2 regions of the Sinomonas sp. B1-1 genome follow, and region 2 is predicted to be linked to the other one. Evidence: predicted binding sites of a transcription regulator. Region 2 holds the regulator's gene; the other holds the start of a gene.
What was found. The regulator HrcA, encoded in region 2, represses chaperone genes, less so after heat shock. The targets are predictions, from matches to a motif close to TTNGCACTCGNNNNNNNCGAGTGCNAA.

Region 1 (21,494 bases), on a different contig from region 2:
CCTGCAGGCGGCGCTCCTTGCCGCCTCGACGAAGTCCGAGCTCGAGGACCTCTACCTCCCCTACAAGTCCAAGCGCCGCACCCGTGCGCAGATTGCCCGGGAGGCCGGTCTCGAGCCGCTTGCGGACGCACTCCTCGCCGATCCCACCCAGGACCTCGAGGCCCTCGCCGGGGTGTACGTGGACGCCGAACGAGGCGTCGCCTCAGCCCAGGACGCCCTTGCGGGCGCCCGGGCGATCCTCACCGAGCGCGCCGGCCAGGACGCCGAGCTCGTGGCCACGCTGCGCGAACGGCTCTTCTCCGGCGGCCGCCTGCGTTCGGCTGCGAAGGGCGGCGCCGCTGGCGCCCACGACGCCGGCCCGCGGGGGACCTCGGCGTCGTCTGAGAACCACGCCGGCGCCGGGAAGTATGCGGACTTCGCCGACTACGTCCAGCCCGTCGGGACCGTGCCCGGCCATCGCGTCCTGGCACTCCTGCGCGGGGAGCGGGAGGGCGAGCTCTCGCTCGAGATCGCGGAGGCGGACCCCCGGGACGAGTCGGCGCTCGCCGAGGCACGGTCGCGGTACGAGGGAGCGGTCGCCCGGGCCCTCGGCGTGCGGGGCGGGGCGGACACCGCGGCCGGGAAGTGGCTGGCCCAGACCGTCAAGGTCGCATGGCAGGGCCGTCTCCTCGCCAAGCTAGAGTCCGACCTGCGCTCGCGCCTCTTCGAATCCGCCGAAGACGAGGCCGTGAAGGTGTTCGCCGCCAACCTGCGCGACGTCCTGCTTGCCGCGCCCGCCGGCAACCGTCCGGTCCTCGGGCTCGATCCCGGCCTGCGCACCGGCGTCAAGGTCGCCGTCGTGGACGCGACGGGCAAAGTCGTCGACACGGCGACGGTGTACCCGCATGCGCCGGCGAAGAAGTGGGAGGAGTCGCTCGCGGTCCTCGAACGGCTCGCCCGGAAGCACGCTGTCGAGCTGGTCGCGGTCGGCAACGGCACGGCGAGCCGTGAGACGGACCGGCTCGCGGGGGACCTCCTCGGACGTCTCGGCATGCCGCGAAGCGCGAAGGTCATCGTCTCCGAGGCGGGAGCCTCCGTGTACTCGGCCTCGGCGCTCGCCTCGGCCGAGCTCCCGGACCTCGACGTGTCCCTGCGGGGCGCGGTCTCGATCGCGCGCCGCCTCCAGGATCCGCTCGCCGAGCTGGTCAAGATCGATCCGAAGTCGATCGGCGTGGGGCAGTACCAGCACGACGTCACCCAGTCCAAGCTCGAGCGTTCGCTCGACGCGGTCGTCGAGGACTGCGTCAACGCGGTCGGGGTCGACGTCAACACCGCGTCCCCGGCCCTCCTTGCCCGGGTCGCCGGTGTGGGCCCGATCCTGAGCAGGAACATCGTCGAGTACCGCGATGCCAACGGGGCCTTCGCATCGCGCTCGGAGCTCAAGAAGGTCCCCCGGCTCGGGGCGAAGGCCTTCGAGCAGTGCGCAGGGTTCCTGCGGATCACCGGCGGGAAGCAGCCGCTCGACGCTTCGGCCGTGCACCCCGAGGCCTACGGCCTCGCGGAGAGGATCCTTGCGTCGGCCGGGGGGTCGAAGGAACGGGTCGCGACCCTCAGCGCTGCGGCATTCGTCGACGACCGCTTCGGGCTGCCCACCGTCCAGGACGTCATGGCTGAGATCGTCCGCCCCGGCAGGGACCCGCGTCCGGAGTTCGTGACGGCTGCGCTGAAGGAGGGAGTGGAGACCATCAACGACCTCACGCCGGGAATGGTCCTCGAAGGCACCGTGTCCAACGTTGCTGCGTTCGGCGCCTTCGTCGACATCGGCGTGCACCAGGACGGCCTGGTGCACGTCTCGGCCATGAGCAGCAGGTTCGTCGCCGATCCGCGGGAGGTGGTGCAGTCGGGACAGGTCGTGAAGGTCAAGGTCCTCGAGGTCGACGTGCCGCGCAAGCGCATCTCGCTCACGCTGCGCCTCGACGACGAGCCCGGAGCGGGGCGGAACGCCGGGGCGGGCGCACGCGGCGGGGAGGACCGGCGTCGTAAGGCCGGGGAGCAGCGCTCGGGCGGCCAGCAGCAAGGCGGAGAGCGGCAGGACGGCAGCCAGCAGGGCGGACAGCGGCAGGGCGGCAGCCAGCAGCGGACCGGCAGCCAGCCCGGGCGGGGGCAGCGGAGCGGTGCCCAGCGAGGCGGTGCGCCCCGGGGCAACCGGCCCGAACCCGCTGACACCGCTCTGGCGGAGGCGCTGCGCCGGGCGGGGCTCGCCTGAGCGCCGCGGCAGTGCATGCCTGAGCGCCGCCCGCGAGCCGTGTGCCGGCACAGCCCGAGGGCTGGCCGCTCCGGCGCCGCTCCCTCGGACGGCGCCGGGCGTGGTCTGCGTGTACGGTGGCGCAGGTGACCTCCCCTGTGCTCCTGACCGGGTCGCGCGTGGTGCTGCGCGACTGGACCCCCGAAGACATCGAGGCCTACCGGCGGTGGATTGTCCCTCCTGCCCCCGGCACGACCCCCAACGGGGTCCACGAGTGGCAGCTCTTCGACGGACCGTTCTACTCGCGGTGGACCGCCGACGGCGCGAACCGCTGGTGCGACGGGCTCCTGCGGCGGGCGCACGACGCCGACTGGCCGGCCGTGCGCGAGAACCTCGCCGTGGTGGACGCGGCCTCGGGCGAGTTCGTGGGCCAGGCCTCGTGGTACTGGGAGGAGAAACCGGGGGAGGAGTCCGCAGACGGCACCGCGCTGCTGCCGTGGCGGCGGCTGGGCCTCGTCGTGTTCGACCCGGCGCACTGGTCCGGCGGGTACGGGACCGAGGCGCTGGCACTGTGGACCGACTACCTCTTCGCGGCCACTGACAGCGGCCGGCTCGACTTCGCGACCTGGAGCGGGAACGTCGGCATGTGCCGGGTGGGCCAGAAGCTCGGCTTCACCGAGGAAGCCCGGTTCCGCAAGGCCCGGAAGGTCCGCGGTGAGCTCTACGACGCGGTCGTCTACGGGGTGCTGCGGGAAGAATGGGAAGCCCACCGCGGTGGCAGGGGCGGCCCGCGCACCTGAGGCCGAGCGCGGCCGCGTGGCAGAATGGCATGCGGTGCTACCTGAGACCGGACCCCACGACGAGGCTCCTCCAGGGTCCGGAGAGGGCCTGAGGGAGCGCCGCGAGCGTACCCGGATCCGTCCTCTCACGACGCTTCTCGTGGCCCTGGCCGCGGGCGTGGCGGTCGCCGGTCTCGTGGTCGCCCCAGCCGCCGTCCTTGTCGTGGCGGCGGTGCTCCTGTGCCTCGCTCTCTTCTGGAAGTCCTCCGCGCGGAGGTCCGCCGGCTCCGGCTTCGTGCCGACCGCTGTTGTGCGGGGAGGCATCGTGGTCCTCGTCCTCGCGCTTGGCGCAGCCTCGGTGCAGGGAGTCGCCGGCGCCTGGTCCTCGGCGCTCAGCGGTCTGGCCGCCCCCGCGGGCCGTGTCCCGGCGCCGGGTGCGACGGCGACGCAGCCCGCCGTCGGGCCGTCGTCCGCGTCCGCAGCCCCGACCAGCATCCCCGCCACAACGGCCGCACCGGAAGCGCCGAGCGCTGCGCCCGGCCAGACCCCCTCGGCGCCGCCCGCCCCGCAGCCCGTGTCCGCGGCTGCCGCGCCGCCGGCACCCGCGCAGACCGTGGCCCCGGCGCCGGCCCGCCCCGCCCCCACCCCGAGCTACAAGAACTGCGGTGCGCTGCGTGCGGCGGGAATCGCGACGCTGACCGCGGGCGAGGCCGGGTACAGCCTCCAGCTCGACCGGAACGGCGACGGGATCGCCTGCAACTGACCCGGGTGTCGAATATCACAGCCGCCGCGTCCGCCTCCACGTCATTCCGCCGCCGTCGGGCAGCGAAAATTAGGGGGTGGTCCTTCTAGGGGAGGGGCCGGAGCGAGTGGAGCGATGTTCGATTTCAACCTTCAGACGGCCGTCTTCTTCGGCACCGTGGCGCTGGGCGCGCTGCTGTTCGGGCTCGGTGTCCTGGCATTCCTGGGCACGACGCTCATGGTGGGAGCCTTCAAGGGCATCCATCAGACCGCCGAGGCGGCGCAGGAGCGGCTGCGGCGCGAGCGGTCGCCGATCGCCGGCTGAGCTGCGCCAGGCGAGAAGGGCCCCGTCCATCAGGACGGGGCCCTTCGGCGTCCCGGGAGGCGGCTCTCACTTGGACCCGGATCGGGCAGGCATTTGCCGATGTGACCCTTGGCATAGCAGAATTGGACGTACACCACGGCGCCGAACGCTCGGGGTGTGCGCACAATTGAAGACAGCCTCTGATCTGCGGCGGGAGAGTCCTGCGAGCAAGAGCAAGCAGGCGCCGTAGGAGCAACACCTCCCCAGGAATCTCTCAGGCACCTGTACCGCTGCGGCAAGGCAACTCTGGAAAGCGGCCCAACTGGGCTCACCGACGGTGCAAGCCGGAACCATCCGGCGGAATCTCTCAGGTCCCATACAGAGCGGGGAGGAACCTGTTACATCGCCACACCCCACCGGGTGGGCCGAAATGATGGAGTTCCCCGTGACGGACCTTTCCCCCGCAGTCTTCGTCGACCGCCACATCGGCGTCCGGCGCGACGCCGACATCAAGCACATGCTCAACACCGTCGGGTTCGACAGCATCGACGCGCTCGCTTCGGCAGCTGTGCCCGACAGCATCAAGCAGGAGCAGCCGCTCACGCTCGACTCAGCGCTCAGCGAGTCCGAAGCCCTCGCCTCCCTCCGTGCCCTGGCGGCCAAGAACAAGCCCCGCGTCCAGATGATCGGTCAGGGCTACTACGACACCGTCACCCCTCCGGTCATCCGCCGGAACATCGTCGAGGACCCGGCCTGGTACACCGCGTACACCCCGTACCAGCCCGAGATCTCCCAGGGCCGCCTCGAGGCCCTCCTGAACTTCCAGACGGCGGTCGAGGACCTCACCGGCCTCCCGATCGCCAACGCGTCCCTCCTGGACGAGGCCACCGCCGTCGTCGAGGCCGTGCTGCTGATGCGCCGCGCCAACAAGAACAAGGCCGCCGCGAACGGCCGGACCGTGCTGGACGCGGACCTCTTCCCGCAGTCGATCGCGATCGTCAAGGGCCGCGCCGCGGCCCTCGGCTTCGAGGTCGAGGTCGCCGACCTCTCCGCCGGCCTGCCCGACGGCCCGATCAACGGCATCGTCCTGCAGCAGCCCAGCGCGTCCGGCCTCGTCGCCAGCGCCTCGGGCCTCATCGCCCAGGCCAAGGAGCGCGGCGCGATGGTGACCATCGCCGCGGATCTCCTCGCCCTGACCCTCATCACGTCCCCGGGCGAGCAGGGCGCGGACATCGCCGTCGGCAGCGCGCAGCGCTTCGGCGTCCCGCTCTTCTACGGCGGCCCGCACGCCGCCTTCATGGCGGTCCACGCCGGCCTCGAGCGTCAGCTCCCCGGCCGCCTCGTGGGCGTCTCCAAGGACGACGCCGGTGTCCCCGCCTACCGCCTCGCGCTCCAGACCCGCGAGCAGCACATCCGCCGCGAGAAGGCCACGTCCAACATCTGCACGGCGCAGGCGCTCCTCGCGATCGTCGCGTCCATGTACGCCGTCTACCACGGCCCCGAGGGCCTGCGGGCGATCGCGGAGCGCACGCACCGCCACGCACGCTCGCTCGCCGCGGCCCTCGAGGGCGCCGGCGTCGAGATCGCCCACCGCAGCTTCTTCGACACGATCACGGCCCGTGTCCCCGGCCGCGCCGCCGCCCTCGTGGAGAAGGCCGAGAAGCAGGGCGTGAACCTGCGCCTCGTCGACGCCGACACCGTGGGCATCTCGTGCGACGAGACCACCACGTCCGAGCATGTCGCCACCGTGGCCGGCGTGTTCGGCGCCGGCGCCGCGGGCGATGGCGTCGACGTCCACCTGGGCGCCAGCGGCACAGGGACGGGCGCCGGCGGCTTCGCGATCGAGTCCGACGCGCTGCGCACGAGCCAGTACCTGACCCACCCGGTCTTCCACTCGTACCGCTCCGAGACGCAGATGATGCGCTACCTGCGCAAGCTCTCGGACCGCGACCTCGCGCTCGACCGCACGATGATCCCGCTGGGCTCCTGCACGATGAAGCTCAACGCGACGGTCGAGATGGAGGCCATCACGTGGCCCGAGTTCGCGGGCATCCACCCGTTCGCTCCGGACTCGCAGACCGAGGGCTGGCGGGAGCTCATCTCCGGGCTCGAGGCGGACCTCGCGGCCATCACCGGCTACGACCAGGTCTCCATCCAGCCGAATGCGGGCTCGCAGGGCGAGCTCGCGGGCCTCCTCGCGATCAGCGGCTACCACGCCTCCCGGGGCGAGGCGCAGCGCAACGTGTGCCTCATCCCCGCCTCGGCCCACGGCACGAACGCGGCCTCCGCCGTCCTCGCAGGCATGAAGGTGGTCGTCGTCGCCACGGCCTCCGACGGCACGATCGACCACACGGACCTCAACGCCAAGATCGAGGCGCACCGCGACGAGCTCGCGGCGATCATGATCACGTACCCGTCCACGCACGGCGTGTACGACGCCGACGTCCGCGAGGTCTGCGACGCGGTCCACGCCGCGGGCGGCCAGGTCTACATCGACGGCGCGAACATGAACGCGCTCGTCGGCCTCGCCCAGCCGGGCAAGTTCGGCGGCGACGTCTCGCACCTGAACCTGCACAAGACGTTCTGCATCCCGCACGGCGGCGGTGGCCCGGGCGTCGGCCCGGTCGCAGCCCGCGCGCACCTCGCCCCGTTCATGCCGGGCGACGCCGCGACGTGGGACGGCGGGGCTGACGTGCCGGTTTCCGCCTCGCGCTTCGGCTCCGCCGGCGTGCTCCCGATCTCGTGGGCGTACGTGAAGCTCATGGGCGGCGACGGCCTGACCGAGGCCACGAAGTCCGCGCTCCTGGCCGCGAACTACATCGCCAGGCGCCTCGACTCCTCCTTCCCCGTCCTCTACACGGGAGAGGGCGGCCTCGTCGCACACGAGTGCATCCTCGACCTGCGCGACCTCACCGCCAAGACCGGCGTGACCGCGGAGGACGTCGCGAAGCGCCTCATCGACTTCGGCTTCCACGCCCCGACCCTCGCGTTCCCGGTCGCCGGGACGCTCATGGTCGAGCCGACCGAGTCCGAGGACCTCGGCGAGATCGACCGGTTCATCGACGCGATGGTCGCCATCCGCGCAGAGATCGACCAGGTCGCTGCCGGCGACTTCACCGTCCAGGAGTCGCCGCTGCGCCGTTCGCCGCACACGGCCGCCGCGGTCGTCTCCTCCGACTGGGACCGCCCCTACACCCGCGAGCAGGCCGCCTTCCCGGGTTCGGTCCACACGCAGGACAAGTACTTCGCCCCGGTCGGCCGCATCGACGGCGCCGGCGGCGACCGCAACCTCGTCTGCGCGTGCCCGCCCCTCGAAGCATTCGAGAACTGACCGACCACGCTGGTTGAGCGGAGTCGAAACCGGCTCCAGACCATGTTTCGACTCCGCTTCGCTTCGCTCAACCATCGCAAGGAGACTTTCCATGACTGAGACCACCACTGGTCGCACCGCCACAGAGCGCCACACCGCCCTGTATGACAGGCACGCCGAGCTCGGCGCGTCGTTCACCGACTTCGGCGGCTGGCAGATGCCGCTCAAGTACGGCTCGGAGCTCGCCGAGCACCGCGCCGTCCGTGAGACGGCGGGCCTGTTCGACCTCTCCCACATGGGCGAGGTCTGGGCCACCGGCCCCGGCGCCGGCGCGTTCCTCGACTACGCGCTCGTGGGCAAGCTGTCCGCGATCGCGGTCGGCAAGGCCAAGTACTCCCTCATCTGCGCCGAGGACGGCGGGATCATCGACGATCTCATCGTCTACCGTGTCGCGGAGAACGACTTCCTCGTGGTGCCCAACGCCGGCAACGCGCTGACCGTCGCCGCCGAGCTCGAGGACCGCCTCGCCGCGTTCTCGGCCTCGTCCGACGCCGGGAAGGTCGCCCTCCGCAACGCCTCCGACGAGACGTCGCTCGTCGCGGTCCAGGGCCCGAACGCCGAGGCGATCGTGCTCGCCGTCGTGCGCGCCCAGGACGCCGAGGCCGTCACGGGCCTCAAGTACTACGCGGCCGTCGAGGTCGAGGTGGAGCTCGAGCAGGGCACCATCCCTGTCCTCCTGGCCCGCACCGGCTACACCGGCGAGGACGGCTTCGAGCTGTTCGTCGGCAACGGCAGCGCCGCCGCCCTCTGGGACGCACTCAAGGCCGCGGGCGAGGGCCACGGCCTGATCCCGTGCGGCCTCGCCGCGCGCGACTCCCTGCGCCTCGAGGCCGGCATGCCCCTCTACGGCAACGAGCTCTCCCGGGAGCGCTCGCCCTTCGCGGCGGGCCTGGGCGGCGTCGTCGCCCTCAAGAGCAAGGAGGGCGACTTCGTCGGCCGCTCCGCGCTCGAGGCCAAGAAGGCCGCCGGCGAGGGCACCACGAGCGGCCAGTGCCTCGTCGGCCTGAAGGGACTCGGCCGGCGCGCCGCCCGCGGCCACTACCCGATCCTCAAGGACGGCGCCCAGGTCGGCGAGGTGACGTCGGGCCAGCCCAGCCCCACCCTCGGCTACCCGGTCGCGCTCGCGTACGTCGACGTGGAGCTCTCCGCTCCCGGCACGAAGCTCGACGCCGACCTGCGCGGCAAGGCCGAGCCCTTCGAGGTCGTCGAGCTCCCGTTCTACAAGCGCCAGAAGTAGCGCTCCACGCTTTCCCTTCAGAGAAGAAAAGGAAGACCACTATGAGCAAGGTCCAGACCGGCCTCCGTTACTCCGAAGAGCACGAGTGGCTCGACACCGACGGCGGCGCCGCCGCCAAGGTCGGCGTCTCCCAGGTCGCCGCTGACGCGCTGGGCGACGTCGTCTACCTCGACCTGCCGGAGGCCGGCAGCGAGGTCACCGCGGGCGCCACCTGCGGCGAGATCGAGTCGACGAAGAGCGTCTCCGACCTCTACTCGCCGGTCTCCGGCACGGTCGTCGAGGTCAACCAGGAGGCCATCGACAACCCGGCCCTGGTCAACGAGGACCCGTACGGCGCCGGCTGGCTCTTCACCGTCCAGGTCTCCGAGGAGGGCCCGCTCATGTCGGCCGAGGAGTACGCGGAGAAGAACGGCGGCGAGCTGTGAGCGCCCCCGTGCAGGGCGCAGCGCAGTTCGAGCAGGTCCGCTCGGAGTCGCTCGACGCCGACCTGGCCGCGCTCGACCCGGAGGTCGCCGCGAGCATCAACGCCGAGGCAGCCCGCCAGCGCGGCGGCCTCGAGATGATCGCCTCCGAGAACCACACCGCTGTGGCCGTCATGCAGGCGCAGGGCTCGGTCCTGACCAACAAGTACGCCGAGGGCTACCCAGGCAAGCGCTACTACGGCGGCTGCGAGCACGTCGACGTCATCGAGACGCTCGCGCTCGAGCGCGTCAAGGCCCTCTTCGGCGCCGAGTACGCCAACGTGCAGCCGCATTCCGGCGCTCAGGCGAACGCCTCGGTCATGCACGCCCTCATCAAGCCGGGCGACACGATCATGGGCCTGAACCTGGCCCACGGCGGCCACCTCACCCACGGCATGCGGATCAACTTCTCCGGCAAGCTCTACAACGTCATCCCGTACCAGGTCCGCGAGGACGACCACCGGATCGACATGGCCGAGGTCGAGCGCCTTGCCCAGGAGCACCGGCCGCAGCTCATCGTGGCCGGCTGGTCCGCCTACGCGCGCCAGCTCGACTTCGCCGAGTTCCGCCGGATCGCCGACTCCGTGGGCGCCTACCTCATGGTGGACATGGCCCACTTCGCCGGCCTCGTGGCCGCGGGCCTGCACCCGAGCCCCGTCCCGCACGCCCACGTGGTCACGTCGACGACGCACAAGACCCTCGCGGGCCCGCGCGGCGGCATCATCCTGACGAACGACCCGGACATCGCCAAGAAGGTCAACTCCGCGGTGTTCCCCGGCCAGCAGGGCGGCCCGCTCGAGCACGTCGTGGCCGGCAAGGCCGTGGCGTTCAAGATCGCCGGCTCGCCGGAGTTCAAGGAGCGCATGGAGCGTGTCCTGGCCGGTGCGAAGATCCTCGCCGAGCGGCTCACGCAGGATGATGTCAAGGCCGCCGGCATCGGCGTCGTCTCGGGTGGCACCGACGTCCACCTCGTCCTCGTCGACCTCCGCAACGCCGCCCTCGACGGGCAGCAGGCCGAGGACCTCCTCGCGGCGATCGACATCACGGTGAACCGCAACGCCGTCCCGTTCGACCCACGGCCGCCGATGGTCACCTCGGGCCTGCGGATCGGCACGCCGGCGCTCGCGACCCGCGGCTTCGGCGAGGCGGCGTTCCGCGAGGTTGCCGACATCATCGCCGAGGCCCTCATCGCCGGGCCCGAGGGTGACCTGTCCGGCCTCAAGGCCCGCGTCGAGGCCCTCGCCGCGGCGCACCCGCTCTACCCGGGGGTCTCCGACCTGGCGTGACCCCCCTGCGTGGGCCCGGCCATCCCGGGCCCACGCACCCCGAACTCTTTCAGGAAGGATCCCCGACATGGCCGTCGGCGTCTTCGAACTGTTCTCCGTGGGCATCGGCCCCTCCAGCTCCCACACCGTGGGTCCCATGCGCGCGGGCGCCGTCTTCGCACGCGAGCTGCACGAGAAGGGCATCCTCGATCGCGTCGCCTCGCTGCGCGTCGACCTCTACGGCTCGCTCGCCGCGACGGGCCACGGCCACGGGACCTTCACGGCCGTGCTCCTGGGCCTCGAGGGCTTCGAGCCGGAGGAGATCCTCCCGCACCAGGTCGAGGAGCGTCTCGCCGCGATCGACGAGACGGGCAAGCTCAACCTCGCGGGCGGGGCGCTCCTCGAGTACGGGGTGAAGGACATGGTCCTGCACCCGCTCACGGTCCTGCCCCGGCACACCAACGGCATGAAGTTCCAGGTGTTCGGCGCGGACGACGCCGAGGGGTCGCCTGAGCTGCTCCACGAGGCCACGTTCTTCTCCGTGGGCGGCGGCTTCATCGTGCGCGAGGGCGAGGAGGACTCCGCGCAGAAGGAGCTCGACGAGTCCAAGAAGGAGCTCCCCTTCCCGTTCCGCACCGCTGCCGAGCTGCTGGGGCGCTGCTCCTCGAAGGGCCTCTCGATCAGCGACATCATGCTCGTCAACGAGAAGGCCTCCCGGTCCGAGGACGAGATCCGCGACGGGCTCCTCCACATCTGGGCTGTCATGGAGGGCTGCGTCGAGTCGAGCCTCAAGCGCGAGGGGCTCCTTCCCGGCGGACTGAAGGTGCGCCGTCGGGCGCCTGACTGGCACGAGCGGCTGCTGAAGGAGGACAAGGACCGCGATCCCAAGTACTGGCAGGAGTGGGTCAACCTCATCGCCCTCGCGGTGAACGAGGAGAATGCCTCCGGCGGCCGCGTCGTGACCGCGCCGACCAACGGCGCGGCCGGGATCATCCCCGCCGTCCTCTACTACGCGCTCAACTATGCCCCCGGCATGGACAAGGCCACGCAGGAGGACAAGGACGACGTGGTCGTGAAGTTCCTCCTGGCCGCCGGCGCCGTCGGTGTCCTGTACAAGGAGCAGGCCTCCATCTCCGGCGCGGAGGTGGGCTGCCAGGGCGAGGTGGGCTCGGCGTCGTCCATGGCCGCCGCCGGTCTGGCCGAGGTGATGGGCGGAACCCCCGCCCAGGTCGAGAACGCGGCCGAGATCGCCATGGAGCACAACCTCGGCCTCACGTGCGACCCGATCGGCGGGCTCGTCCAGGTGCCCTGCATCGAGCGCAACGCGATCGCCGCCGCCAAGGCCATCAACGCCGCCAAGATGGCGCTCTGGGGCGACGGCACGCACCGCGTCTCGCTCGACGAGGTCATCGTGACCATGCGTGAGACGGGCAGGGACATGAGCCACAAGTACAAGGAGACCGCCATGGGCGGCCTCGCGGTGAACGTGGTGGAGTGCTAGGGGCCCAGCGGCTGAGAGCGTGCCGGGCCCCTGGGGGCGGCGCTCCTACCTGTGCTGGCCCTCGGCGATCTCCTCGAGCATCTTGCTGCAGAAGGCCTCGAGGTCGCCGGGGTTGCGGGAGGTCGTGAGGCCGTGGTCTGTCACGACCTCCTGGTCGACCCACTGCGCGCCCGCATTGGTGAGGTCGGTCTCGAGGGACGCGTAGGAGGTCATCGTCCGGCCCTTCACCACGCCCGCCTCGATGAGGACCCACGGGCCGTGGCAGATCGCGGAGATGGGCTTGCCGGCCTCGGCGAAGGACTTCACGAACGGGACGCCCTCCTTCTCGAGGCGCATCCTGTCCGCGTTCACGGTTCCACCGGGGAGCACGAGCGCGTCGTAGTCGTCCGGGTTGGCCCCGGAGAGCGGGACGTCGACAGGGAAGGAATCCCCGTGGTCCCAGTCGCCCTTCATCGCGGTGATCGTTCCGGATTCAGGGGAGACCAGGACCGGCTGGCCGCCCGCCTGCTCGACGGCCTTCCACGGCTCGGTGAGCTCGGCCTGCTCCACGCCGTTGGTCAGGAGGAACGCGATCTTCTTGCCGGTGATGTCATGTGCCATGCCTACCGGTTGCCCGATCCGCCGGGAGCGCAAACCGGCCCCGAGGGGAGGGCAGCAGCGCGGACTGACTAGACTGGCAGAGGCCCGCAGCCAGACCGAAGGGATCCCGCTTCCGTGACCAGCCACACTGTCACCTTCACCGCCCGCTTCGCGAACGACACCGAGATCGAGAACTGGGACAAGCACGTCACGGCCAACCCCAATGGCGGCAACCTGCTCCAGTCGGCGGCGTTCGCGGCCGTCAAGAGGAACTTCGGGTGGGACGTCCGGCACCTCGTGCTGGAGCCGCGCGGCAGCCACGGGGGAGAGGCCGGCGAGCATGAAGCACAGCCGAGCTACAACCTCGTGCTGGAGAAGTCCGTCCCCCTGCTGGGCCGCTTCTGGTACCTCATCAAGGGCCCGGACGTCGCGGCCGCCGAGCAGGTCCCCGCGGCCCTCGCCGCCGTGAAGGAGTTCGTGCTCCGGGAGCGCCTCGGCGTGTTCGCCGTCAAGATCGAGCCGGACATCGTCGACTCCGACTCCTCCCGCGCGCTCCTGGCCGGGGCCGGCCTCGTCAAGGTCCCCAACCTGCAGCCCAACGACTCGACGGCGATCCTCGACATCAGCACCGAGCCCCGCCTCATCCTCAAGAGCCTCCACTCCCGCGGCCGAAACGCCGTCCGCCGCGCCGAGCGCGAGGGGGTCGAGGTGGTCGAGGCGGAGCCCACGCTCGAGAACTACCGCACCATGCACGCGCTCATGACCGGGACGCTGAACTCCAAGTCGCGCACCGGCGTGCAGGTGCGCAGCTTCGACTACTACCGCCAGTTCTGGACCGAATTCACCCAGCGCGGCCAGGGGCGGCTCTACTTCGTCTACGAGAACGGCCGGCCCTCCGTCGGAGCCTTCGTCATCAACTACGGCCGCAAGGGCACGTACAAGGACGGCGGCTCGCTGCAGAAGCGGACCCAGTACGGCGACTCCCACCTCGTGCAGTGGACCGCGATCAACCGCGTCAAGGAGCTCGGCTGCACCGAGTACGACTTCTGCGGCACGCCCCCGGCGGACCGCCTGAAGGACACCTCCCACCCGTTCCACGGCCTGGGCCTGTTCAAGACCTCGTTCACCAAGACCGTGACTGACTTCGTGGGCTGCTGGGACTTCGTCATCGACCCGCTGCGCTACAGGGCATGGACGACGGCGGGCGAGCGGATCGCGCGCCAGCTCTATACGCGCCGCACGGGCCAGCAGTTCTACTGATCCACGAAAGGGTCCCGGGGGAGGGATACGCATGGCGGAGTCCGAACGCGCGGAGGGGCCCGGCGGGGACATCCCCGCCGGCGTGATTCCGCAGATCACACCCATCGCCTTCACCGACGCGCCTGCGGCGGCATCGGACAGCTCGGCGACCACTGCCGCCGGGGAACGCACGACGGCGGGCGGCCACGCGCCGTCGTCCGTCCCGCCCGCGCAGCACGCACCCACGCCGGCACCGGTCGCCCCGGTGGCCGTCACGCCGACGCCGGTCGCGCCCCCGGCAGCCGCTCCCGCGGTCGCACCGCCGCCCGCGGCGCCGGGGAACCCGGCCACCCAGCCGATCAGCGCCTCGCAGGTCCGCGCCAACGCCGCCGCGAAGCGCGTCCTCGCGCGGTTCATGCGGGGCGAGAACCCGCCCACGGCTCCGATGAGCATCGTGGACCGGCTTGCCGGCAGCCCGTACGAGAACCTCGCGATCCCATCCGGGCCCGACGAGTCTGCCCGGCGGACCCTCGACTTCGCACTCCTGCTGGCCGAGACGATGTTCCGCTACGGGGCAGGCGCCCTCGAAGTCGAGACCTCCATGATCGCTTCGACGGCCGCCCTCGGGCTCCGGCACATCGAGGTGGACATCACGAACCAGTCCGTGGCGATCAACTTCGCGCCGCAGGACGGGACGCCGATCACGCTCATGCGCGTGGTCCGCTCGTGGACGAGCAACTACGCGGGCCTCGTGCTCGTGCACCAGCTCGTCACCGAGATCGCCGCGGGCGGCGTCGGCCGCGACGAGGCGATGCGCCGGCTCCAGAGCATCTCGCGGCGCGCCAAGCCGTTCCCCAAATGGTCGGTGACCTTCGCGTTCGGCGTCTTCGCGGCGGCGTTCGTGGGAGTGATCGGCGGGGGCCAGCTCGCGTCCCTCATCGCCTTCGGCTCCAACCTGCTGATCTCGGTGGTGGCGCGGGTGATGGGCCGGTGGAGGATCCCGGACTTCTTCGTCACGCTCGCGAGCTCGTTCGTGGTGACGATGGTCGCGCTGCTGATGTTCGCCGCGCAGCTGCCGATCGCGCCGGCCATCGTTGTGGTGGGCGGCATCCTCCTGCTCCTGCCGACCGCCCGGCTCGTCTCCGCGACGCAGGACGCCATCAACGGCTTCCCCGTGACGGCCGCCGGCCGGTACCTCTCGGCGTTCCTCACGTTCGCCGCGCTCGTGGCCGGGATCGCCGTCGCCACGGCCGTGGGGGAGCTGCTAGGGATCGAGCGGATCGACGTCACCGAGACGTTCCCGCCCGCCTACCCGTACATCGTCCAGGTGCTGCTCATCGGGGCCGCCGTCGCCTCGATCGCCATCACCGAGCAGACCTCCCGGAGGCTCGTGCTGCCGACGGCTGCCGTCGGCGTCGTGGGGTACCTCGCCCTGACCGGGGTGGGGCTCCTCGGGGTCGGGGACAGGATCGCGCCCGCAGTGAGCGCCGTCGTCATGGGGTTCCTCGCGCGGATCGTGGCCCTCCGGCTCGGCGCGCCGCAGCTCGTGGTCGCGGTCCCGGCGGCGCTCATCCTCCTGCCCGGGCTGACGATCTTCCGCTCCATGTACATCGCGACGGTCGACGCCGAGCAGATCACCACGGGCGCCGGGGGCATGCTCACGGCGATGGCCATCATCCTGGGGGCGGCGGCCGGCGTCGTGCTCGGAGACAACCTCGCGCGGCCGTTCACCCGTGGTGGGGCCTCCCTCGAGCGGCGCCGCCGCTCCCGCCGGAGGTGACCCCCGGGAGGTGACCCCCAGAGTTACCCCGTGGGTGTGCCCCCGGGACGCCGGTTCAGATCTGGCCGATGGGGAGCTTCTTCTCCGCCTGGAACTGGTCCTCCGCTCGGCCCAGGGCCCAGTAGCCGGAGAGGGACAGTCGTTCGCGCGGCACCTCGCGCTGCTTGAACACGGCGCGGAGCTCCTTCATGGCCCCCCGCTCGCCATGGGCGAACACGTGGGGGATGCCCTCCGGCCACGTCGACTCGGCGACGGCCTCGGCGAGCACCAGGGTCTCGCCCGCGGGGAAGCCCTCGCGGGAGAGCCAACGGACATCGATCCCGGAGGGCGCGCGCAGCTCGATGACGTCGTCTCCGCTGCCGACTTCGAGGAACGCGATCCCGGTCGCGTCCGCCGGGAGGGCCTCGAGGGCCGCCCCGATCGCGGGAAGCGCGGACTCGTCTCCGGCGAAGAGGTACCACGGCGCGTCCGGGGCCGGGGAGTAGGCGCCACCGGGGCCGGTGCACACGAGCCGGTCGCCCGGCTGCGCGTTTGCGGCCCACGGCCCGGCGAGGCCCTCGTCGCCATGGACCACGAAGTCGATCGCGACCTCTCTGGCCGCAGGGTCGAACCAGCGCACCGTGTAGGTGCGGGACACGGGCCACTGCGCGCGCGGGAGGGACTCCTTGAGCGCCTGCAGGTCCACGGGCCCGTCCGGCCAGCGGCCCCCGGGCAGCGCCGTCGGGAAGGCGATCTTCACGTACTTGTCGGTGAAGCCGTTGTCCACGAAGGCGTCGAACCCGGGCCCGCCCACCACGACCCGGACCATGTGGGGGGTCAGCTGTTCGGTGCGCGCGACCACGAGGTCGAGCGTGGGCCGGGCCCTCTTCGCGGGGGCGGCGGCGGGTCCCTGCGGCGCTGGGCTCTCGGCGGGCGAAGTCATGCGCCCCAGACTACCGGGTGGCCCGCGCCGGCCCGGCTCCCGTGACGCGGGGCCTGGGTCAGGCCCAGCGGACGGGAGCGGCGCCCTGCTGGGCCAGGAGCTCGTTCGCCCTGCTGAACGGGCGCGAGCCGAAGAAGCCCCGCGACGCGCTCAGCGGCGAGGGGTGCGCCGAGGCGATGGTCGGCGTCGCTCCCAGGAGAGGCGCGACCGACTGCGCGTCCCTGCCCCACAGGATCGCCACGAGCGGTGCGCCGCGGGCGACGACCGCCCGCACCGCCGCGTCGGTGACCTCCTCCCAGCCGAGCCGGCGGTGCGACCCGGCCGCGCCGGCGCGCACCGACAGGACCCGGTTGAGCAGCAGGACGCCCTCCTCGGCCCACGGGGACAGGTCGCCGTCACTGGGGGCAGGCACGCCGAGGTCGGCGGCCAGCTCCCGGTAGATGTTGGCGAGGCTGCGGGGGAGGGGCCGGACGTGCGCGTCGCATGCGAAGGAGAGGCCGATGGCGTGGCCGGGCGTGGGGTACGGGTCCTGGCCGATAACGATCACCTTCACCTCGTGCAGCGGGCGGGCGAAGGCCCGCAGGAGGCGCGCGGGGGCTGGGAGGATGACGGCGCCGTCGTGCGCCTGGCGGGCCAGGGCGGAGAGCGCGGCGCGCAGCGTCGGCTCGCAGGGAGCGAGGGCCACCGCCCACTCGGGGTGCACGAGCTCGGCGAGCGGGGCGGCCGCCATCCGCTCGAACTCGCGGGCGGCCTCCTCGGACGACGCCGCGGGGTCGGCGGCGGGGGACCCGCCCGCTGCGGGGGCCGGCAGGTCGAAGAGGGGTTCGGCGTCCATCATCCACGCCAGTGTGCCAGAGGGAGCTCGGCGGCGCCCGGGAGACTACGCTCTGGGCGCAGCGCCGGGCGCGCCGGAATGACACTCCTGTAGTTCCCTCTTAAACTGGAACCCATGTCGGCAGCAGCGCACCAGACCCATGTCAGGGCCCAGGATCTCGAGCGGGCGGCGGCAGGCCGCCCCGTGGAGGGGCTCAGCGAGCGGGACGTGAAGATGCTGGCCCTCGAGCGCGGGTGGTGGAAGTACGCGGGCGCCAAGGAACAGGCCATCCGCGACCTCTTCGACCTCTCCGCCACGCACTACTACCAGCAGCTCAACACCCTCATCGACACCGAGGCCGCCCTGGCCCACGATCCGATGCTCGTGAAGAGGTTGCGTAGACTGAGGACGTCGCGGCAGCGCGCGCGCACCGCCCGCCGGCTCGGTGGGGGCGCCTGACGCTGCCCGCTGTCCCCAGCAGGCCACCGACAAGGACCCTGACCCAGGCATGAGAACGTACCCCCGCGACGAATTCGATGCAGTACCCGAGTCTCCCCGCAGGCAGGGCGTGCACAGGACGCGGGAGGGGGAGGAGCCGCAGCGGCGGTCGGGCCTCGGGTGGATCCTCGCCGCAGGCATCCTCGCCCTCGTGATCGGGGCGGTGGCCTTCTTCCTGCTCCCGCGCCTCGGGATCAGCGGCTCCGAATCCGCCGTGGCGTCGGCGCCGTCGACCTCGCAGGCCGCCCCCGAGGGCTCCCAGCCCGCGGCCTCCGCGCCTGCCCCGGCGCCGACTTCAGCGGCGCCCACCCCCACGCCTACCGAGAGCGCCAACAAGGCCCTCGAGGTGGGCGTGTACAACGCGACCGGCACGGCCGGGCTCGGCAACCGCGTCGCGACCACCGCTCGCACGGCCGGCTGGACGGTCACGGACGTGGGCAACTGGGCCGGCGCCCCCGTCAACTCGTCCGTGGTGTACTACCGCTCCGCGGCCGACGCCGGGTCCGCGAAGGCCCTGGCGGCGGACCTCGGGATCCAGACCGTGCTCGAGGCGCCGGCGCTCGGGCTGCCGCTGGCCGCCGTGGTGGGCCCCGGGTACGCCGGGTGAGGTGCCGCGGCACCGCACTGCCACGGCTTGCTGCCGTGGCCACCGCCGGCCTCGCGTCTCTTGCCCTTGCGGCCTGCGGCCCCAGCGGCGACGCGCGCACCGCCCAGCCGGCGCCATCCGGCGACGGCGTCCTGAGGCTCGGCCTCATCCTGGACTCCGCCGGCCAGTCCGCCTACCTGAACGACGCCCAGCGCGCCGCCGTCGTGCTCGCGGTGCAGCAGGCGAATGCCGCCGGCGGGTTCAAGGGGAAGCCGGTCGAGCTGCTGGACGCAGCCGTCGGCGAGGACGCGGGCAGTGGAGCGAAGCGCCTCGCGGAGGCCGGCGCCGACGTCGTCATCGGGCCCACGGATTCGAGCCGCGCGCCCGCCGCCATCGACGCGCTCGCCGCCGCAAAGGTCCCTCTCATCTCCCCGGCGGCAGCCGCTGCCAGCCTGAGCGACTACCGGAGCGGCGGCTTCTTCTTCCGCACCGCCGCGCCCGAGGGCGCCGAGGGCGCCGCCCTCGTCGAACTCGCCAAGCGCACCGGAGCCCACCGCATTGCGGTGCTGCACGAGGACAGCGCATACGGGAAGGCTGTCGCGGCCGGCGCGGCGGGAGCGGCCTCGGCCGCCGGGCTCGAGGAGTCCGGCAGCGCCGAGTTCGGACGCGGCGACGTCCGGTCCAAGGCCGCGGGAGCGAAGGACGCCGACGCCGTTCTCGTCGTCGCGCGCTCGGACGGCCGGTCGGTGCTCACCCAGCTCGCCGAGGCCGGGATCCCCGGGAGCAGGCTCCTGCTCTCCGACGGGCTCGTGGACCAGTACGGCTCGGCGCTCGCGAACGGCGTGCTCGACGGCGCCCACGCCGCCGTCCCGGGTGCCTTCCCGAGCATCGACTTCCAGACCGCGGTCCTCGAGCATGAGCCCGGCCTGAAGGACATGACTTTCGCGGCCGAGGCCTACGACGCCGCCGCCCTCGCGATCCTCGCTGCCGGTGCGGCCGGCGACGACGCCGGCGCCTCCATCGCCTCCGGACTGACCTCCGTCTCGGGCGGGGAGGCCGCCGGGCAGGGGCCGGGCCAGGCCGCCGGACGCGAGAAGTGCTCGGGCCTGGCCGCATGCCTCGCGGCGCAGGGCCGCGGGACCGCGGTGGACTACGAGGGGGAGTCCGGGCCCATCGACTTCGACGGGCACGGGGACGTCACCACTGGCCGGTTCATGGTGCTCGCCTTCCATGCGGACAACCTGCCCGCGCACGACGGCGAGGTGACCGTCGCGCGGTAGCCGCGCGCGCCGTCGTGCGCTGGCCGCGAACACGCCGGCGCGGGAGCGTCCGGGACGGGCTGTGCGCTTGCACTCGGGTGGGTCGAGTGCTAAACATTGACCTAGCACTCCCACGCTCTGACTGCTAACGCTGTCAGGCGCGGGGGACAGGAACACCTCGCTGGGGTGAGGCCTCCGCGGTCCGTCCATACGGGCCCGGGAGCCGGCCGTCGCGGGCGCTTCAGCAGGGTGGCCCACCGACAGACACGTCCCGAAAGGACCGAAGCCGTCATGGCCAAGATCATTGCATTCGACGAGGAGGCCCGTCGCGGCCTCGAGCGCGGCCTCAACCAGCTGGCCGACGCCGTCAAGGTGACCCTCGGCCCGCGTGGCCGCAACGTCGTCCTCGAGAAGAAGTGGGGCGCCCCCACGATCACGAACGACGGTGTCTCCATCGCCAAGGAGATCGAGCTCGACGACCCGTACGAGAAGATCGGCGCGGAGCTCGTCAAGGAGGTCGCCAAGAAGACCGACGACGTCGCCGGCGACGGAACCACCACCGCCACCGTGCTCGCCCAGGCGCTCGTGCGCGAGGGCCTCCGCAACGTCGCCGCCGGCGCCGACCCGCTCTCGCTCAAGCGCGGCATCGAGAAGGCCGTCGCGGCCGTCACCGAGGAGCTCCTCTCCTCCGCGAAGGAGATCGAGACCAAGGAGGAGATCGCCGCCACCGCGTCCATCTCCGCCGGCGACACCCAGATCGGCGAGCTCATCTCCGAGGCCCTCGACAAGGTGGGCAAGGAGGGTGTCATCACCGTCGAGGAGTCCAACACCTTCGGCCTCGAGCTCGAGCTCACCGAGGGCATGCGCTTCGACAAGGGCTACATCTCGGCCTACTTCGTCACGGACGCCGAGCGTCAGGAGACGGTCCTCGAGGACCCGTACATCCTCATCGTGAACTCCAAGATCTCCTCGGTGAAGGACCTCGTCGCGGTCCTCGAGAAGGTCATGCAGACCAACAAGCCGCTCCTCATCATCGCCGAGGACGTCGAGGGCGAGGCCCTGGCCACGCTCATCGTCAACAAGATCCGCGGCACCTTCAAGTCCGTCGCCGTCAAGGCCCCGGGCTTCGGCGACCGCCGCAAGGCCATGCTGACCGACATCGCCATCCTCACCGGCGGCCAGGTCATCGCGGAGGAGGTCGGCCTCAAGCTCGAGAACGCCACGGTCGAGCTGCTCGGCAAGGCCCGCAAGGTCGTCGTGACCAAGGACGAGACCACGATCGTCGAGGGTGCCGGCGACGCCGACCAGATCGCCGGCCGCGTGTCCCAGATCCGCGCCGAGATCGAGAACTCCGACTCGGACTACGACCGCGAGAAGCTCCAGGAGCGCCTCGCCAAGCTCGCCGGCGGCGTGGCCGTCATCAAGGCTGGCGCGGCCACCGAGGTCGAGCTCAAGGAGCGCAAGCACCGCATCGAGGACGCCGTCCGCAATGCGAAGGCTGCCGTCGAGGAGGGCATCGTCGCCGGTGGTGGCGTGGCCCTCATCCAGGCCGGCGCCAAGGCCTTCGCGAACCTCCAGCTCGAGGGCGACGAGGCCACCGGTGCCAACATCGTCAAGGTCGCCATCGACGCCCCGCTGAAGCAGATCGCCTTCAACGCGGGCCTTGAGCCGGGCGTCGTCGTGGACAAGGTCCGCGGCCTGCCCGCCGGCCACGGCCTCAACGCCGCCACCGGCGTCTACGAGGACCTCCTGGCCGCCGGCGTCAACGACCCGGTCAAGGTCACCCGCTCGGCGCTGCAGAACGCCGCGTCGATCGCCGGCCTGTTCCTCACCACGGAGGCCGTCGTCGCCGACAAGCCCGAGAAGGCCGCTCCGGCCGGCCCGGGTGCCGACGACATGGGCGGCATGGGCGGCTTCTAAGCCCCCCGTCTCGGG
Region 2 (9,405 bases):
TCGACGCGGCGCAGGGGATCGAGGCGCAGACGCTCGCGAACCTCTACCTCGCGATGGAGAACGACCTCACGATCATCCCGGTCCTGAACAAGATCGACCTCCCCGCAGCCCAGCCCGAGAAATACGCGGAGGAACTCGCGAACCTCATTGGCGGGGATCCGGCAGACGTGCTGAAGGTGTCGGGGAAGACCGGCGTCGGCGTCGAGGGGCTCCTGGACCGCATCGTGGCGGCCATCCCTGCACCGGTCGGTGATGCGACGGCCCCCGCCCGGGCCATGATCTTCGACTCGGTGTACGACACGTACCGCGGCGTCGTGACCTACGTCCGCGTCGTGGACGGCTCGCTCAACCCGCGCGAGCGCATCCAGATGATGTCCACGAAGGCCAGCCACGAGCTGCTCGAGATCGGCGTGATCTCCCCGGAGCCCATCCCGTCGAAGGGCCTGGGCGTGGGCGAGGTCGGCTATCTCATCACGGGCGTGAAGGATGTGCGCCAGTCCAAGGTCGGCGACACCATCACCAACCTGTCCAAGCCCGCCGCGGAATCGCTCGGCGGCTACCAGGACCCCAAGCCGATGGTCTTCTCGGGCCTGTACCCCCTCGACGGGTCGGATTACCCGGACCTGCGCGACGCCCTGGACAAGCTCAAGCTGAACGACGCCGCGCTCGTCTACGAGCCGGAGACCTCGGCCGCCCTCGGCTTCGGCTTCCGCGTCGGCTTCCTCGGCCTCCTGCACCTCGAGATCGTGCGGGAGCGCCTTGAGCGCGAGTTCAACCTCGACCTGATCTCCACCGCCCCCAACGTCATCTACGAGGTCACGCTCGAGGACAAGTCGGTCGTCACGGTCACGAACCCGAGCGAGTTCCCCACCGGCAAGGTCAAAGAGGTGCGGGAGCCGATGGTCTCCGCGACGATCCTCGCCCCGAACGAGTTCGTCGGCGCGATCATGGAGCTGTGCCAGAGCCGCCGCGGCCAGATGAAGGCCATGGACTACCTGTCCGAGGACCGCGTGGAACTGCGCTACTGGATCCCCCTCGCCGAGATCGTCTTCGACTTCTTCGACCAGCTCAAGTCCAAGACCCGCGGCTACGCGTCGCTCGACTGGAAGGCCGACGGCGAGCAGGCCGCCGACCTGGTCAAGGTCGACATCCTCCTCCAGGGCGAGCAGGTGGACGCCTTCAGCGCCATCACCCACCGGGACAAGGCCTACTCGTACGGCACGATGATGACGGCGAAGCTCCGGGAGCTCATCCCGCGCCAGCAGTTCGAGGTCCCCATCCAGGCCGCGATCGGCTCGCGCATCATCGCCCGCGAGAACATCCGCGCGATCCGGAAGGACGTCCTCGCCAAGTGCTACGGCGGCGACATCACCCGTAAGCGCAAGCTGCTCGAGAAGCAGAAGGAAGGCAAGAAGCGCATGAAAATGGTCGGGCGCGTGGAGGTCCCGCAGGAGGCCTTCATCGCGGCGCTCACCACGGACGAGTCGAAAGACTCGAAGGATCGAGCGAAGAAGTAAGTGCCCAGCACACTGCCGCTCGGGGACCCCGCGCCGGCCGACGGCGCCCTGCCGCCGCAGGCTGCGGCCGGCGCCGCGGGGCGGGGCTTCTCGCTCTACGCGCACATCCCGTTCTGCGCCGTCCGCTGTGGGTACTGCGACTTCAACACCTACACGGCGAAAGAGCTCGGCGGCGGAGCCTCGCAGGACGCGTACGCCGCTACCGCGGCGTCCGAGGTGCGCTTCGCGGCGTCGGCCCTCGACGCCTCCGGCGTGCCGCGTCGTCCCCTGTCGACCGTCTTCTTCGGCGGAGGAACGCCCACCCTCCTGCCGGCGGAGGACCTCGCCACGATCCTCACGACGGCCGTGGAGGAGTGGGGCCTCGAGCCCGGCGCCGAGGTGACGACCGAGGCCAATCCGGACTCGGTCACGGCGGAGTCGCTCGTGACCCTCGCGGCGGCCGGTTTCACGCGGGTGTCCTTCGGGATGCAGTCCGCCGTCCCGCACGTGCTGCGGGTCCTCGACCGCACCCACACGCCGTCGCGCGTGCCCGAGGCGGTGCGCTGGGCGCGGGAGGCAGGCCTTGACGTGAGCCTGGACCTCATCTATGGCACGCCGGCGGAGAGCCTCGATGACTGGCGCGCGTCACTCGATGCAGCCCTTGCCTGCGAACCCGACCACGTGAGCGCCTATGCGCTCATCGTCGAGGAGGGGACGAAGCTCGCTGCGCAGATCCGCCGCGGTCAGGTCCCCGACGTCGACGACGACGACCACGCCGAGAAGTACGAGCTCGCCGACGCCGTGCTCGCCGACGCGGGCTTCAGCTGGTACGAGGTGAGCAACTGGGCCCGGGGGGATGCCGGATCGGTGCGGTACGCCTGCCGGCACAACCTTGCCTACTGGAACGGCGGGGACTGGTGGGGGATCGGCCCGGGAGCCCACTCCCACGTCGGCGGAGTCCGCTGGTGGAACGTCAAGCATCCCACCGCCTACGCCGCGCGGCTGGGCGAGGGAACCTCCCCTGCGGCTGGCCGGGAGACGCTCGACGACGAGACGCGCCACGTCGAGCGGGTCCTCCTGCAGATCCGGCTAGCCTCAGGCCTGCCTGTGGCGGAGCTCGGGCCGGAGAGCCGCTCCGAGGTTGCGGGCCTGATCGCCGAGGGGCTCGTCGAGGGTGCGGCGGCCCTCCGGGGGCGGCTTGTGCTCACGCTGCGCGGGCGCCTGCTCGCGGACGCGGTGGTGCGCCGGCTTCTCGCCTGAACCAGACCATGCCCCCGTCGTTCCGGCGCGTGCCCGCGGTTCCTAGGAGATGAGCCGGAGGTTGTAGCGGTAGCGGTACGGCTGGCCGCGGTTGACTTGGATGCCGGCGATCACGGAGAAGACCGTGAGCGCGATCCACACGAGCGTCGCCAGGACCGCGAACACGTTCCCGACCACCGGGATGAGCGCCAGGATGTTGCAGACCACGGCGGCGGCGGTCGGCGGGAGCGTGAAGTTGAGCGCCTCCTTGGACTCCTGGGCCGTGAAGGGCCCACGGTCCCTGAAGACCAGGTAGATCAGCAGCGACGGCAGGCACCCGAGGATCCCGCCGAAGTGAGCGAGCGTCGCCCACTGGCGGTCCTCAGCCGCCGTGAGCGGCATGGCACGGGCTGGCGCGCCGTGGTATTCGCTCTCTCCGTCGCGTCGGTCCTGCGGGTACTCGGCCACTGGATGTCCCTGCCTGTTCGGTGTCGTCGTGCGGTGGCCGCACCAGACGGCCTGCCCGAGGGCATTCCAAGGATATCCAAGGTTGTGCGCTCAGGCGGTCAGGAAGTCGATCACCTCTTCGACGCGTCCCAGCAGGGAGGGCTCGAGGTCCGCGTAGGTGCGCACGGTGCCCAGCAGCTTCTGCCACGCGAGCCCGAAGTCCTCGGGCGTGCTGCGGGGCCAGCCGAAGGCGGCAAGGATGCCGGTCTTCCAGTCGGTGCCCCGCGGCACCGCCGGCCAGGCAGGGATCCCCAGCGTGGACGGCTTGATGGCCTGCCAGACGTCCACGTACGGGTGGCCGACGATGAGGACGTTCCCTGCAGCCCCGGGGCTCCGCATGGCCTCCGCTGCGATCCTGGACTCCTTCGATCCCTCCACCAGATGGTCCACGAGGATGCCCAGCCGGCGTTCCGGGCCGGGCCCGAAGTCCGCGATGGCGGCCGCGAGGTCGTCCACACCGTGCAGCGGCTCGACGACGATTCCCTCAACGCGCAGGTCGTCTCCCCAGACCTTCTCGACGAGCTCGGCGTCGTGCTTGCCCTCGACCCAGATGCGGCTGGCCTTGGCAACCTGTGCGCGCATGCCCTCGACCCGGACCGACCCCGAGGCCGTACGGGCGGGCGGGGCCGCGGTCCGCTGGGGTGCCGGCGGGCCCACCTGGACCGGGCGGCCGTCCACGAGGAAGCCGTACCCCAGCTGGAAGGACCGTGAGCGGCCCCGCCGGTCCTCGAGGGTCATGAGGTGCATCCCGCCGGACTTCTCGATGCGTGTGACGGCGCCCACCCATCCGCTCTCGGCGTCCTCGAGGACGAGGCCGACCGAGGCAGGGACCGTGGGCAGCTCGCGTCGGGAGGGGGCGCTCAGGTCTGCCGGGCCCCAGCTGTCATAGGAGAGTCGGTCCACCCGTCGGATCCTACGGCCCCGCCGTTCGGACAGTGCGCTCATCCTTGCGTGGCGCGGGGCACAGACCGTGCGGAACGGTGCGTGGGCATAATAGACTTGGCACTTGCTCTGAGAGAGTGCTAACGCAAACGGCCATGCGAGCAGGAGGTGGGATGTGAGCGAGCCGCGCAAGCTCGAGGTGCTGCGGGCCATCGTGGAGGACTATGTGCACTTCAGGGAGCCGGTCGGCTCCAAGGCACTCGTCGACCGCCACAAGCTCGGCGTCTCGAGTGCGACGATCCGCAACGACATGGCCGCACTCGAGGACGACGGACTCATCACGGCTCCCCACACGAGCGCAGGACGCGTCCCCACGGACAAGGGCTACCGCGTCTTCGTCGACCACCTCGCCGCCGTGCGCCCCCTGTCCCCAGCGGAGAAGCACGCTATCCAGAGCCTCCTCGGCGGCGCCGACGACCTCGACGACGTGCTCGAGCGCACCGTTCGCCTCCTGTCGCAGCTGACGAACCAGGTCGCCGTCGTGCAGTACCCCCAGCTCGGCCGGGCCCGGGTGCGCCACGTGGAGGCGGTGCTCATGGCACCGCATCAGATCCTCCTCGTGCTCATCGCAGACACCGGGACCGTGGAGCAGCGCGTCCACACGGTCTCCGAGGAGGTGGACCGCGACCGGCTCGCGGCCCTGCGGGAGAAGCTCCTCGCGGGGCTGGTCGGCGCCCCGGTCGTGAAACTCGGCGAGGCCCTCGGCCGCGTCGTCGGGTCGCTGCCTCCTGCGGACCAGTCGCTCGCGGCGGAGCTCGGGCGGGGCCTGTCCCTCCTGGCCGAGTCGAGCCGCGAAGACCGCATGGTCATGGCGGGCACGGCCTATCTGGCCAGGTCGAACAGCGACTTCCTCCAGAGCATCTCGCCCGTGCTCGAAGCCCTCGAGGAGCAGGTCGTCCTGCTCCGCCTGCTGTCCGAGATGGCGAACGACTCCCGGGGAGTCGCCGTCACCATCGGGCGCGAAAACGCCTACGACGGCCTTGCCGAGACCTCTGTCGTGGCCACCGGGTACGGCGGGGACGACGGCCCCAAGCTGGGCATCCTCGGCCCGACGCGCATGGACTATCCGGCCAGCATGGCCGCGGTCCGCGCGGTCGCCCGGTACCTCTCCAAGATTCTCGCTGGAAGCTAGAGAAAGAAGACCGTGAGCAGCCATTACGAAACCCTCGGCGTTCCGACCGACGCGACCACCGAGGAGATCAAGAAGGCCTACAAGAAGCTGGCCCGCAGGCTCCACCCGGACATCAACCCGGGCGAGGAGGCCTCAGAGCAGTTCAAGGCGGTGACGCACGCCTACGAGGTCCTGTCGGACCCGCAGAAGCGGCGCGTCTACGACACCACGGGCAACGAGAACGGCACCGACAACGGCTTCGGCGGCGCCTACAACGGCTCCGGCTTCGCGTTCCAGGACATCTTCGAGACGTTCTTCGGCGGGGGCGGTGCGCAGGCCGGCCCGGCTTCGCGGGTGCGGCGCGGCCAGGACGCCCTCATCGCGGTGCGGATCGAGCTCAAGGACGCCGTCTTCGGGGTCAACAAGAAGCTCGAGGTGGACACGGCCGTGACCTGTGAGCGCTGCGACGGCTCGTGCTGCGAGCCGGGCACGGAACCCGTGCGCTGCACGGTGTGCGGCGGCAGCGGCCACATCCAGCGGCCCGTCCGCTCGATTCTGGGCCAGGTCATGACACTGGCCACGTGCCCCACCTGCCAGGGCTTCGGCACCGAGATCCCGAGCCCGTGCAACGAGTGCGGCGGCGAAGGCCGCGTCCGCAGCCGCCGCTCGCTCACCGTCAAGATCCCGGCGGGCGTGTCGACCGGCACCCGCATCCAGCTTGCAGGCCAGGGCGAGGCGGGGACAGCTGGCGGCCCCTCGGGAGACCTGTACGTCGAGATCCGCGTGGCCTCGCACTCGACGTTCACGCGCGACGGCGACCAGCTCAACGCGACCGTCAGCGTCCCGATGACCGCTGCAGCCCTGGGCTCCGAGCTGAGCCTCGAGACCTTCGACGGCGAGCAGACCATCACTCTGCGCCCGGGCACACAGTCCGGTGACGTCGTCACCCTCCACGGGCTGGGCGTCGCCCGGCTCCGCGGCTCGGGCCGAGGCGACCTGCTCGTGCACATCCGGGTCGAGACGCCGACCAAGCTCGACGCCGAGCAGGAGGAGCTCCTGCGCCAGTTCGCGAAGCTGCGGGGCGAGCACGTGGGCGACGGCAAGCTCGTCGCCAGCGGCGGAGTCTTCGCCAAGCTGCGCGACAAGCTGGGCAACCTCTAGAGATGTCCCGGCCGCTCTTCTACGTCCCGGCCGGAAGGCTCGACGGGATCCAGCCCGGAGACCTCATCGAGGTGGGAGGCCCTGAGGGCCGCCACGCGGTCGCCGCGAAGCGCCTCGCCAGGGGCGAGGGGGTCGACCTGGCCGACGGCGCGGGCGTCCGGGCTGTCGGCACCGTCGCCGGGGCGGAAGGCCAGACGCTGACCGTGGGCGTCGAGCGGGTCGCCCGTGAGCCGCGCCCGCCCTTCCGGTTCGTGCTCGTCCAGGCCCTCGCCAAGGGCGACCGCGACGAGCTCGCGGCCGAGGCTGCGACCGAGCTCGGCGTTGACGCCGTCATCCCGTGGCAGGCCGAGCGCTCGATCGTGCGGTGGAAGGGCGAGCGCGGAGAGAAGGCCCTCGCCAAGTGGCGCTCCGTCGTGGTGGCGGCGGCCAAGCAGGCGCGCCGCGCCGTCGTGCCCGCCGTCGAGGCCGCGCACGACGGCGCGCGGCTGGCCGAGCGGATCGCCTCGGCGAGGCTCGCCGTCGTGCTCCACGAGGACGCGGTCGAGCCGCTGTCCACGGTCCTCGAGACGCTTGCGGCCCAGGATGGCGACGAGGGCGAGGTGCTCTTCGTCGTCGGGCCCGAGGGCGGGATCACCCCCGACGAGCTGGCCCGCTTCACTGCCGCGGGCGCGCGGCTCGCTCTCCTCGGCCCGCATGTCCTGCGCTCGTCCACGGCGGGCCCGGCTGCGCTTGCCCTGGCCGGCGACCGGCTCGGCCGCTGGCGGGCGCGGGACGGCCGCACCGACTCCTAGCCGCACACAGAGCTGTGTGCGCAGCTGCGGTCCACTGCCGAGGGAGGGGCCGATCCGTCAGGGCCCGACGTGCACGTCCTTCGAGTCCCAGGCGGTGTTGCCGGTGTTCGGGGCGGCCGAGGCCTCCTCCTTGGGCAGCACCCGGACCTCGTAGTCGCCCGGGGGCAGGTTGACCGTGAAGGTGAATTCGCCGGGACGCGAGCTCTGGGTGCCCGGGGCCACGGTCCCGCTGAGATAGACGGATGACTTGCCCGGCGAATCCCTGCGGAGCACCTGCCACCCGAGCTCCTGGTCCGCCCGGGTCGACCTGCCGAAGACCTTCACCGGCCCGTCGAGCCCCACGCCTTCCTGCGGGTCGATGATCCAGGCCGGGGCCAGCATCGAGGGATCTCGCTGCATGAGCTGGCCGAGCTGCACCCGCTCGAAGGCGAGCTGGGAGGTGTGCCCATCGACGAGGAGCATGACCGAGATCGGCTGGTCCGAGTCGATGAGGCCGGCACTCGCGGCGGCCGCTGTCGCGGTGTAGACGAGCTGCTGCACCGCGAGCTGGGCTGTCGGCTCGTCCACGCCGGTGTTGAACGCGTCCGCCGAAACATCCACGGTGATCACGTTCCGCCCCGAGACCGACGCGGCGAGCTTCTTCGGCGTCTGCCAGGGACTGAAGTAGTCAGGATCGAGCGGCTTCTGGGACATCATGATGCGCAGCGCGGTCGCGATGGGATTGTCCTGGCCGCCAGCGTCCCGGAACTCGCGGTACAGGTACACGCCGTCCTTGGCCCGGCCCAGCCAGTACACGGGGGCCTTCGCCGAGGTCTGGGACGTCTCGAGGGGCGCCGAGGGCTGGGTGTTTCCGGGGACCTGGCTCGCCGTGGCTCCGGCGGCGATGCTCGGCTGGGGCGACCCGACCGCCGTGCAGCCTGCGAGCGAGACCACGGCAGCCGCGAGCACCGCAGGCACAGCCGGCCAGAGCCGGCAGCGCGCGCGCAGCGCTGTGGGTCCCATGCATCCTCCGCTGGTCGTCGCCGCCCCGAGGGCGTCGCTCGTGTCCGGGGCCGCCGGGACGCCGTCGGGGTGCCCGGGCCACATTCCAGCTTGGCACAGCACCGGCGCGCGGAAGCCCCCGTGGAGGCGGCCGTGTCCCAAGTGATGCGCGATTGAGACGTTGGCACCCTGCGGCCCCCTTTGGGTCGCAGCACGGCGCCGCGGCAGTAGGATGGGCGCCACGGGCGGCACCCGAGCGGCCCGGCGTAGGGTCGACGCGAGGGTTCGGCCCGGACGAGGAGAGAGACGGCCTGTGACAGCGGACTTCCCGCACACGACCCCGGCAGCACGCACCGAGGTGCTCCGATTCGGCTCGAGCGAGGAGATGGTCCAGATCCTCGGCCCGCACGATGAAGCCCTGCGCTTCATCGAGGAGCAGTTCCCCGCAGTCTCCTTCCACGCGCGCGGCAACGAGCTCACGATCGTCGGGCCCCCTGAGGAGGTGCCGCACATCCGTCGGCTCTTCGAGGAGGTCTCGGCGATGGCCGGCCAGGGTACGGCCGTGACCACCGCCTCGCTGACCCAGCTCGTGTCGATGCTGCGCACCCAGACGGTATCGAGCCCGTCCGAGGTGCTCACCCACAACATCCTCTCCAGCCGGGGCCGCACGATCCGCCCGAAGACGGCCAACCAGAAGAACTACGTCGACGCGATCGACGCGCACACGGTGATCTTCGGCATCGGGCCCGCCGGCACCGGCAAGACCTACCTGGCGATGGCCAAGGCCGTCCAGGCACTCCAGCACAAGGACGTCAGCCGGATCATCCTCACGCGGCCGGCGGTCGAGGCGGGGGAGAGGCTGGGCTTCCTGCCGGGAACGCTGAGCGACAAGATCGACCCCTACCTCCGCCCGCTGTACGACGCGCTGCACGACATGATGGACCCCGAGTCCATCCCCCGGCTCATGGCTGCGGGGACCATCGAGGTCGCGCCGCTGGCGTACATGCGCGGCCGCACTCTCAACGACGCGTTCATCATCCTCGACGAGGCGCAGAACACGACCCCCGAGCAGATGAAGATGTTCCTGACCCGTCTGGGGTTCGGCTCCAAGATGGTGGTCACGGGGGACGTGACGCAGGTCGACCTCCCGTCGGGGACAGCTTCCGGGCTGCGCGTG

Region 1: the regulator HrcA is predicted to act here: its motif matches at 19,647-19,673, upstream of groL (chaperonin GroEL).

Annotation. Positions count from the first base shown of each region.
Region 1 is NZ_JBCHVF010000007.1:101,527-123,020, reverse strand. Features, by position in the region: gene ACQ5BE_RS11835 (Tex family protein) at 1-2,245, shown strand, start outside; gene ACQ5BE_RS11830 (GNAT family N-acetyltransferase) at 2,371-3,024, shown strand; gene ACQ5BE_RS11825 (excalibur calcium-binding domain-containing protein) at 3,059-3,766, shown strand; gene ACQ5BE_RS11820 (hypothetical protein) at 3,881-4,069, shown strand; glycine riboswitch at 4,250-4,348, shown strand; glycine riboswitch at 4,350-4,440, shown strand; gene gcvP (aminomethyl-transferring glycine dehydrogenase) at 4,482-7,379, shown strand; gene gcvT (glycine cleavage system aminomethyltransferase GcvT) at 7,471-8,655, shown strand; gene gcvH (glycine cleavage system protein GcvH) at 8,697-9,080, shown strand; gene glyA (serine hydroxymethyltransferase) at 9,077-10,402, shown strand; gene ACQ5BE_RS11795 (L-serine ammonia-lyase) at 10,470-11,882, shown strand; gene ACQ5BE_RS11790 (type 1 glutamine amidotransferase domain-containing protein) at 11,928-12,482, opposite strand; gene ACQ5BE_RS11785 (lipid II:glycine glycyltransferase FemX) at 12,597-13,721, shown strand; gene ACQ5BE_RS11780 (threonine/serine ThrE exporter family protein) at 13,753-15,480, shown strand; gene ACQ5BE_RS11775 (siderophore-interacting protein) at 15,536-16,402, opposite strand; gene ACQ5BE_RS11770 (uracil-DNA glycosylase) at 16,461-17,240, opposite strand; gene ACQ5BE_RS11765 (DUF3263 domain-containing protein) at 17,451-17,675, shown strand; gene ACQ5BE_RS11760 (LytR C-terminal domain-containing protein) at 17,725-18,321, shown strand; gene ACQ5BE_RS11755 (ABC transporter substrate-binding protein) at 18,357-19,580, shown strand; gene groL (chaperonin GroEL) at 19,851-21,479, shown strand.
Region 2 is NZ_JBCHVF010000001.1:409,159-418,563, reverse strand. Features, by position in the region: gene lepA (translation elongation factor 4) at 1-1,517, shown strand, start outside; gene hemW (radical SAM family heme chaperone HemW) at 1,518-2,756, shown strand; gene ACQ5BE_RS01950 (DUF4870 domain-containing protein) at 2,799-3,203, opposite strand; gene ACQ5BE_RS01945 (DUF3097 domain-containing protein) at 3,294-4,145, opposite strand; gene hrcA (heat-inducible transcriptional repressor HrcA) at 4,300-5,316, shown strand; gene dnaJ (molecular chaperone DnaJ) at 5,329-6,456, shown strand; gene ACQ5BE_RS01930 (16S rRNA (uracil(1498)-N(3))-methyltransferase) at 6,459-7,247, shown strand; gene ACQ5BE_RS01925 (GerMN domain-containing protein) at 7,305-8,249, opposite strand; gene ACQ5BE_RS01920 (PhoH family protein) at 8,461-9,405, shown strand, end outside.